DNA from 2 places in the Allobosea sp. GW823-FHT01F03 genome. Region 1 is predicted to be linked to the other one. Evidence: riboswitches for the same ligand, from Rfam matches in the RefSeq annotation. Region 1 holds a riboswitch; the other holds the start of a gene.
The links. A riboswitch is a leader RNA that binds a small molecule or an ion and turns the genes downstream of it on or off. The one in region 1 is predicted to bind thiamine pyrophosphate.
Positions count from the first base shown of each region.

Region 2: it holds a riboswitch for thiamine pyrophosphate, as region 1 does, so the genes downstream of both, thiB (thiamine ABC transporter substrate binding subunit) here and thiC (phosphomethylpyrimidine synthase ThiC) in region 1, are expected to answer to the same signal.

Region 1 is NZ_CM179505.1:121,733-125,130, forward strand. Features, by position in the region: gene AC3RCC_RS00560 (OmpA family protein) at 1-202, shown strand, start outside; gene AC3RCC_RS00565 (hypothetical protein) at 338-631, shown strand; gene AC3RCC_RS00570 (hypothetical protein) at 707-907, shown strand; gene AC3RCC_RS00575 (hypothetical protein) at 992-1,192, shown strand; TPP riboswitch at 1,299-1,403, shown strand; gene thiC (phosphomethylpyrimidine synthase ThiC) at 1,485-3,362, shown strand; gene AC3RCC_RS00585 (hydroxyethylthiazole kinase) at 3,359-3,398, shown strand, end outside.
Region 2 is NZ_CM179505.1:2,056,948-2,060,345, forward strand. Features, by position in the region: gene AC3RCC_RS09660 (ABC transporter permease family protein) at 1-1,269, opposite strand, end outside; gene thiB (thiamine ABC transporter substrate binding subunit) at 1,274-2,293, opposite strand; TPP riboswitch at 2,351-2,462, opposite strand; gene leuB (3-isopropylmalate dehydrogenase) at 2,584-3,398, shown strand, end outside.

The sequences.
Region 1 (3,398 bases):
CAACCTGTCGCTCTCGGACCGCAGGGCCCAGTCGGTCGCCGAGATCCTGACCCGCGATTTCGGCGTGCCGGCCGAGAACCTGACGACCCAGGGCTATGGCGAGCAATATCTCAAGGTCCAGACGCAAGGCGACTCGCGCGAGAACCGGCGCGTGACGCTGCGCCGGATCACGCCGCTGCTCACCGGCCAGAACGGGCGGTGAGGGCACGGCCCGGGCGCTTCCCTCGCGGACGCCTGGGCCTTCGCCTGAAATTGGTATGGAACCTTCGCCGCCGCTGCGCGTTCGATCGTTGGGCCGGATTCCGCAGACGACCGGCCGAGCGCGCAGGAGGGCTCCATGCGCAGATCATTCTGGTTCCTGACGGGTCTCGTACTCATCGGGCTGATCGCCGCCGAAGCGGCAGCCGGACAAGAACAATCGAGCTCCCGGACGCCGACGGCACAGCGCGAGCGTGCGCCCGGCGTGCCGATGGCGCCCAATGCCGAGGAAGTCCAGCAGCGCGAGCCCGCGCCGGAACGCGCCGAGGTCCAGCGGGAGCGCGAGCAGATGTCACGCGACCGCCAAGGCGCGCCTGCGCCAAACCGCAATCTGCCGATGCCCCGGGGCGTACCGTCGATCATCGCACCCTGATCGCTCGCGAGCGCCGCCGAGGATTCAGATTTGCGTAAGGGCTCGCCGCCTATGGTCGCGGCGAGGAGTTTTCCCATGAGCGAAATGTCGGCCGCGATCGCCCAGAGTCTGGTCAGCATGCGCTCGGCCGCGACGCAGCAGACCATGCAGCTCGAAATGCTCAAGCAGAACGCAAAGGCCGATCAGGCTGTGGTCGCGATGCTGCAGCAGGCGGCCGAGCAGCAGCAGGCCACGCTGCCGACCGGGCAGGGCGGCAATCTCGACGTGACCGCCTGATCGGTGCCGTCCGCCGCAACGCGCGGTTTCTGATTCAGATTCGGGTAAGACGCGCTCCCTATCCTCAAGGCGAGGGAGAAGAGCATGAGCGACTCGTCTTTTCTGATCGCCGAAAGCTTCGTCGCCCGGCCCAATGAGCGGCCCCAGCCGGCGCAGCAGACCGAAATGCAGAAAGAGCTGGACGATGCCCAGCGCGGCCTCGTCGAGATGCTGGAGCGCAGCATCTCCGAGCAGAAGGCCGCCCTCCCCTTCGGCCAGGGCGAGCATCTCGACGTCACCGTCTGAGCCGAGCCGATCGCAAGCGGCAGTACCGGTCTTCGCCCATGCCGCCATCACATGGCCGCCGGCCCAAGGCCGGCTTGCTTCCTCTCTCGAGCGCCTCTAACCTCCGTCTCGTTCCGAGGGGTGCTCGCAAGAGCTGAGATGGCGTCCGACGCCGAACCCGTCGAACCTGATCCGGGTCATACCGGCGGAGGGACTGGAACGCGGCCTACGCCCTATTTCCGTAGCCGCTTAACAGCGACTGGACCGTCCAGACACCCGGATCTCCTGAACCTTGGACCAAGGGGGAGATCCCATGAACGCCCACACCAAGCCCCAGAAGAATTCAGTCAAGGCCGCGCCGCAAAGCGTGACGACCGGGCCGATCATCGGCTCGCGCAAGATCTATGTCGCGGCGCCCGAGCATCCCGAAATGCGCGTGCCCTTCCGCGAGGTGGTGCTGACCACCGATGCCGAGCCGCCGGTGCGCATCTACGATCCGTCCGGCCCCTATACCGAGAGCGATGTGCAGATCGACCTCAATGCCGGCCTGACGCAGCCGCGCCGCGCCTGGCTCGATGCGCGCGGCTTTGCGACCGTGCCCGGCCGCGCCGTCACCGCCGCCGATAACGGCAACATCTCGGAGGAGCATCTGGTCCCGGCCTGCCCGGCGCAGCGCCCGATCCTCGAGGCCAAGCCCGGCCAGATGGCGACCCAGTACGAATTCGCCAGAGCCGGCATCATCACCCCCGAGATGATCTATGTCGCCCATCGCGAGAATCTCGGCCGCGCCGCCATGCTGGAAGGCGCGAAGGAGCGCCATGCCGATGGCGAGAGCTTCGGCGCCTCGGTGCCCGAGTTCGTCACCCCGGAATTCGTCCGCGAGGAGATCGCCCGCGGGCGCGCCATCATCCCGGCCAATATCAACCATCCGGAACTGGAGCCGATGGCGATCGGCCGGAATTTCCTGGTCAAGATCAACGCCAATATCGGCAATTCGGCCGTGACCTCCGGCGCCGCCGAGGAGGTCGAGAAGCTGGTCTGGGCGATCCGCTGGGGCGCCGACACGGTGATGGACCTCTCCACCGGCCGCAACATCCACAACATCCGCTCCTGGATACTCAGAAACTCGCCGGTTCCGATCGGCACGGTGCCGATCTACCAGGCGCTGGAGAAGGTCGGCGGCGATCCGATCAAGCTCGACTGGGAGGTGTTCAAGGACACGCTGATCGAGCAGGCCGAGCAGGGCGTCGATTATTTCACCATCCATGCCGGCGTACGCCTGCCTTATGTTCCGCTGACCGCCAGCCGCGTGACCGGCATCGTCTCGCGCGGCGGCTCGATCATGGCGCGCTGGTGCCTGGCGCATCACAAGGAGAGCTTCCTCTACGAGCGCTTCGACGAAATTTGCGAGATCATGCGCAAATACGACGTCTCGTTCTCGCTCGGCGACGGCCTGCGTCCGGGCTCGATCGCCGACGCCAATGACCGCGCCCAGTTCGCCGAGCTGGAGACGCTGGGGGAGCTCACCAAGGTCGCCTGGGACAAGGGCTGCCAGGTGATGATCGAGGGCCCCGGCCATGTGCCGATGCACAAGATCAAGGAGAACATGGACAAGCAGCTGCGCGAATGCGGCGAAGCCCCGTTCTACACTTTGGGACCGCTGACCACCGACATCGCGCCCGGCTATGACCACATCACCTCCGGCATCGGCGCGGCGATGATCGGCTGGTTCGGCTGCGCCATGCTCTGCTATGTCACGCCGAAGGAGCATCTCGGCCTGCCCGATCGCGACGACGTCAAGACCGGCGTGATCACCTACCGGATCGCCGCCCATGCCGCCGACCTCGCCAAGGGTCACCCCGCGGCGAAGCTGCGCGACGATGCCTTGTCGCGTGCCCGCTTCGACTTCCGCTGGGAGGACCAGTTCAACCTGGCGCTCGACCCGGACACGGCGCGGTCGTTCCATGACGAGACGCTGCCGAAGGACGCCCACAAGGTCGCGCATTTCTGCTCGATGTGCGGGCCGAAGTTCTGCTCGATGAAGATCACCCAGGACCTGCGTGCCGAGGTGCTGGCGATGGGCGAGAACGAGCGGGCTGCGCTCGAGGCGATGGCGAGCGAGGGCATGGCGGCGAAGTCGGAGGAGTTCCTGAAGAAGGGGGCTCAGCTCTATTTGCCGGCGGCCGAATGAGCGCGGTCATGGCGATGGACCGGCTCGACGCTGCGC
Region 2 (3,398 bases), 1.9 Mb from region 1:
GGCGAGTCCCAGGCTCTCGGCCAGCCGACCATGCCGCTCCGCGCTGGTGGCGAGCGCCGGAGCGAGCAGGCGATAGGCGTAAGGAAGGGCCATCAGCGCATTGACCAGCGGCACCAGCACCAGGCCGAGCGAAGCGGGGTCACCGAGGCCGAGCAGCAGGACATAGAGCCCGGCGACGAAGGCGAAGGGCGGCAGGCCGAGCATGGCGAAGGCGGCGAGATCCGGCAGGCGCAAGCGCTGCGGCACGGCGCGGGCGCTGCTGGCGAGCAGCAGAGCGAGCAGGCAGGCGAGCAGCCCGGCGCTGAGGGCGATGACGGCGCTGGTTGCGGCGGCGCGGACGAACTCCGCGGAGGCGAGGCTCGGCAGATGAGCGAGGCCGCTCGCGACGCTGAGGAGCGGTGGCGCGACCAGCACCGTGCCGAGGGCAAGCACGCCTGCATCGATGCCGCGCATGGTGCGAAGATCGGGCCGCGGCGCGCGGTGTCCGGCGCCGGCTTCGGCGCGGGCCCGCGGCGTCAGTGCGCTGAGGCTTGCGGCGAGGCCGAGGCAGATCACGAGCTGCAGGCCAGCTAGAGCGGCAGCGCGGACGAAGTCCGCCTCGAAGCGCACGGCTTCATAGATCGCGACCTCCAGCGTCGCATTGGCCGGTCCACCGCCGAGCGAGAGCACGATGGCGAAGCTGGTGAAGCAGAGCAGGAATACGAGGACGGCAAGCGCCGGCGCCTCGCGTCGGATCACCGGCCAGTCGAGATGCCGGAAGCAATCGGCGGCGGTGAAGCCGAGCGCCGAGGCGAGCCGGCGCCGCTCGCCTGGTTCGCGTTCGAAGGCGTGGAGCAAAGCGCGCGTCACCAGCGGCATGTTCATCAGGACATGGGCGAGGACGATGCCGTGGAGCCCGTAGATCGAGGGCGGCTCGGCGCCGATACCGCGCATGAGCGAGCCCAACAGCCCCGAGCGGCCATAGATCGCGACCACGCCGAAGGCGATGACGATGGTGGGCGCTACCGCGGCGGTGGTGAGCAAAGCGAGCAGCAGCTCGCGGCCGGGAAAGCACCGGCGCAACAGGGCGAGTGCCAGCGCGACGCCAAGCGCGAGCGAGAGCAGTGTCGAGAGCGCCGCCTGCAGCCCGGCCGAGGCGAGCAAGCGCGCGAGATAGGGACCGAGCGTCAGCAGGGACGCGAAGTCGGAGCCGGCCCGCGCCAGGCCGATGAGCGAGCCGCAGGCGAGAGCGAGGATCGCGAGCGCGGTGAGCGTGGCGGGCTTGAGCAAGGTCTCAGCGGCTCGTCGCGGCGAGCCAGGCGTCGATGAAGGCCCGGCGCTGGCTGCGAACCGTTTCGGGCGCGACCAGCAGCGTCTTCTCCGGCCTGATCACCTCGGCGAAGGAGGTCGGCAGGCCGGTTGCCGGCTGCTTCGCCGGCATCATCCAGTTGCCCTCGGGGATCAGCGACTGGAAGGCGTCGGAGAGCATGAAGGCGAGGAAGCGCTTCGCCAGCTCGGGCTGTTTCGTCGCCCGCGTCATGCCCGCGAGCTCGACATGGAGGTAGTGCCCCTCCGTGAAGGGCGCGGCCTTGTACTGCGTCTTCTTCTCGGCGCCGAGATGATAGGCGGGCGAGGTCGCATAGGAGAGCACCATGTCGGCCTCGCCCTTGAGGAACAGGCCATAGGCCTCCGACCAGCCCTTGGTGAAGGTGACGATGCGCGGCTTCAGCTTGCCCCAGGCCGCGTCGGCCTCGTCGCCATAGACCGCCCGCATCCAGAGCAGGAAGCCGAGGCCGGGCGCGGAGGTGCGCGGGTCCTGCAGCACGAGCTTCGGTCCCTTGGGATCGTCGACGAGCTGCTTCAGGCTCTGCGGCGGCGTCGCCAGCCTGGTTGAGTCATAGACGAAGGCGAGGTGGCCCCAGTCGAAGGGCAGGAGGGTGTCGTCGGTCCAGGGCGTCGGCAGAGTGAGCGTCGTGCTGTCCTGGCCATGCGGCTGGAACAGGCCGGTCGCCTTCGCTTCGGCGGCGAGGTTCATGTCGAGGCCGAGTACGAGATCGGCTCTGGTCGTTTCGCCTTCCAGCTTCAGCCGGGCGAGCAGCGAGCCGGCATCGTCGGCGGCGACCCAGTTCAGCGTGCACTGGCACTGCGCCTCGAAGGCGGCCTTCACTTTGGCGCCGGGGCCGTATTTTCCGGTGAAGGAGGAATAGGTGTAGACGTTCAGCGCCGGCTTGTCCTGCGCCAGCGCCGGCGCTGCGAAGAGCAGTGCCGCCAGCATTCCGGCGATCAGGCCCGTTCTGCCGCTCAGACCAGTCATGACGTCCCCGCATGCATCGTTGGGGTTCTGACGGGGAGGGCTGTGCGTCGCCCGCAGCGGGCGACGATGCTCAATCCCTCCGCCGGCACGACCCGGATCAGGTTCTACGGGTCGTGGCGCCCTTACGCGCCCCTCTCAGCCCGGCTGCCGGGCACCCCGTTGAGGCCCGTCAGGGATAGGCTTCCGCGGCGCCCAAGTCCAGCCTGCGGCTTGCTTCGCCGGGCTTCCGCCCGTAACCAGCGCGCAGGGGCGCGAAGGCCCTGAAGAGAACAGCATTCCGAGAGGCGACCATGGCGAACCACAAGCTCCTGCTGCTCCCCGGCGACGGCATCGGCCCCGAGGTGATGGGCCAGGTCGAGAAGATCGTCTCCTGGTTCGAGAAACAGGGCGTCGCGTCCTTCTCGATGGAGCGCGGCCTCGTCGGCGGCTCGGCCTATGACGTCCACAAGGCGGCGATTTCGGAAGGCGACATGAAGCTCGCCCAGGAAGCCGACGCCGTGCTCTTCGGCGCGGTCGGCGGGCCGAAATGGGCCGATGTCCCCTATCAGCACCGCCCCGAGGCCGGCCTGCTCCGTCTGCGCAAGGATCTCGGCCTGTTCGCCAATCTGCGTCCGGCGATCTGCTACCCGGCGCTGGCCTCGGCCTCGTCGCTGAAGCCGGAAGTGGTCGAGGGCCTCGACATCCTGATCGTGCGCGAGCTCACCGGCGGCGTCTATTTCGGCGAGCCGAAGGAGATCGTGACGCTCGAAGACGGCCAGAAGCGCGGCGTCGACACCCAGCTCTACACCACCGGCGAGATCGAGCGCATCGCGCGCGTCGCCTTCGAGCTGGCGCGCACCCGCCGCAACAAGGTCTCCTCGGCCGAGAAGCACAACGTCATGAAGACCGGCGTGCTCTGGAAGCAGACGGTCGCCGCGCTGCACGCTGCGGAGTACAAGGATGTCGAGCTCGAGCATGTGCTCGCCGACAATTGCGCGATGCAGCTGGTGCGCTGGCCGAAGCAGTACGACGTCGTGGTCTGCGACAACCTGTTCGGCGACATCCTCTCCGACGTCGCGGCGATGCTGACCGGCTCGCTCGGCATGCTGCCCTCCGCCTCGCTCGG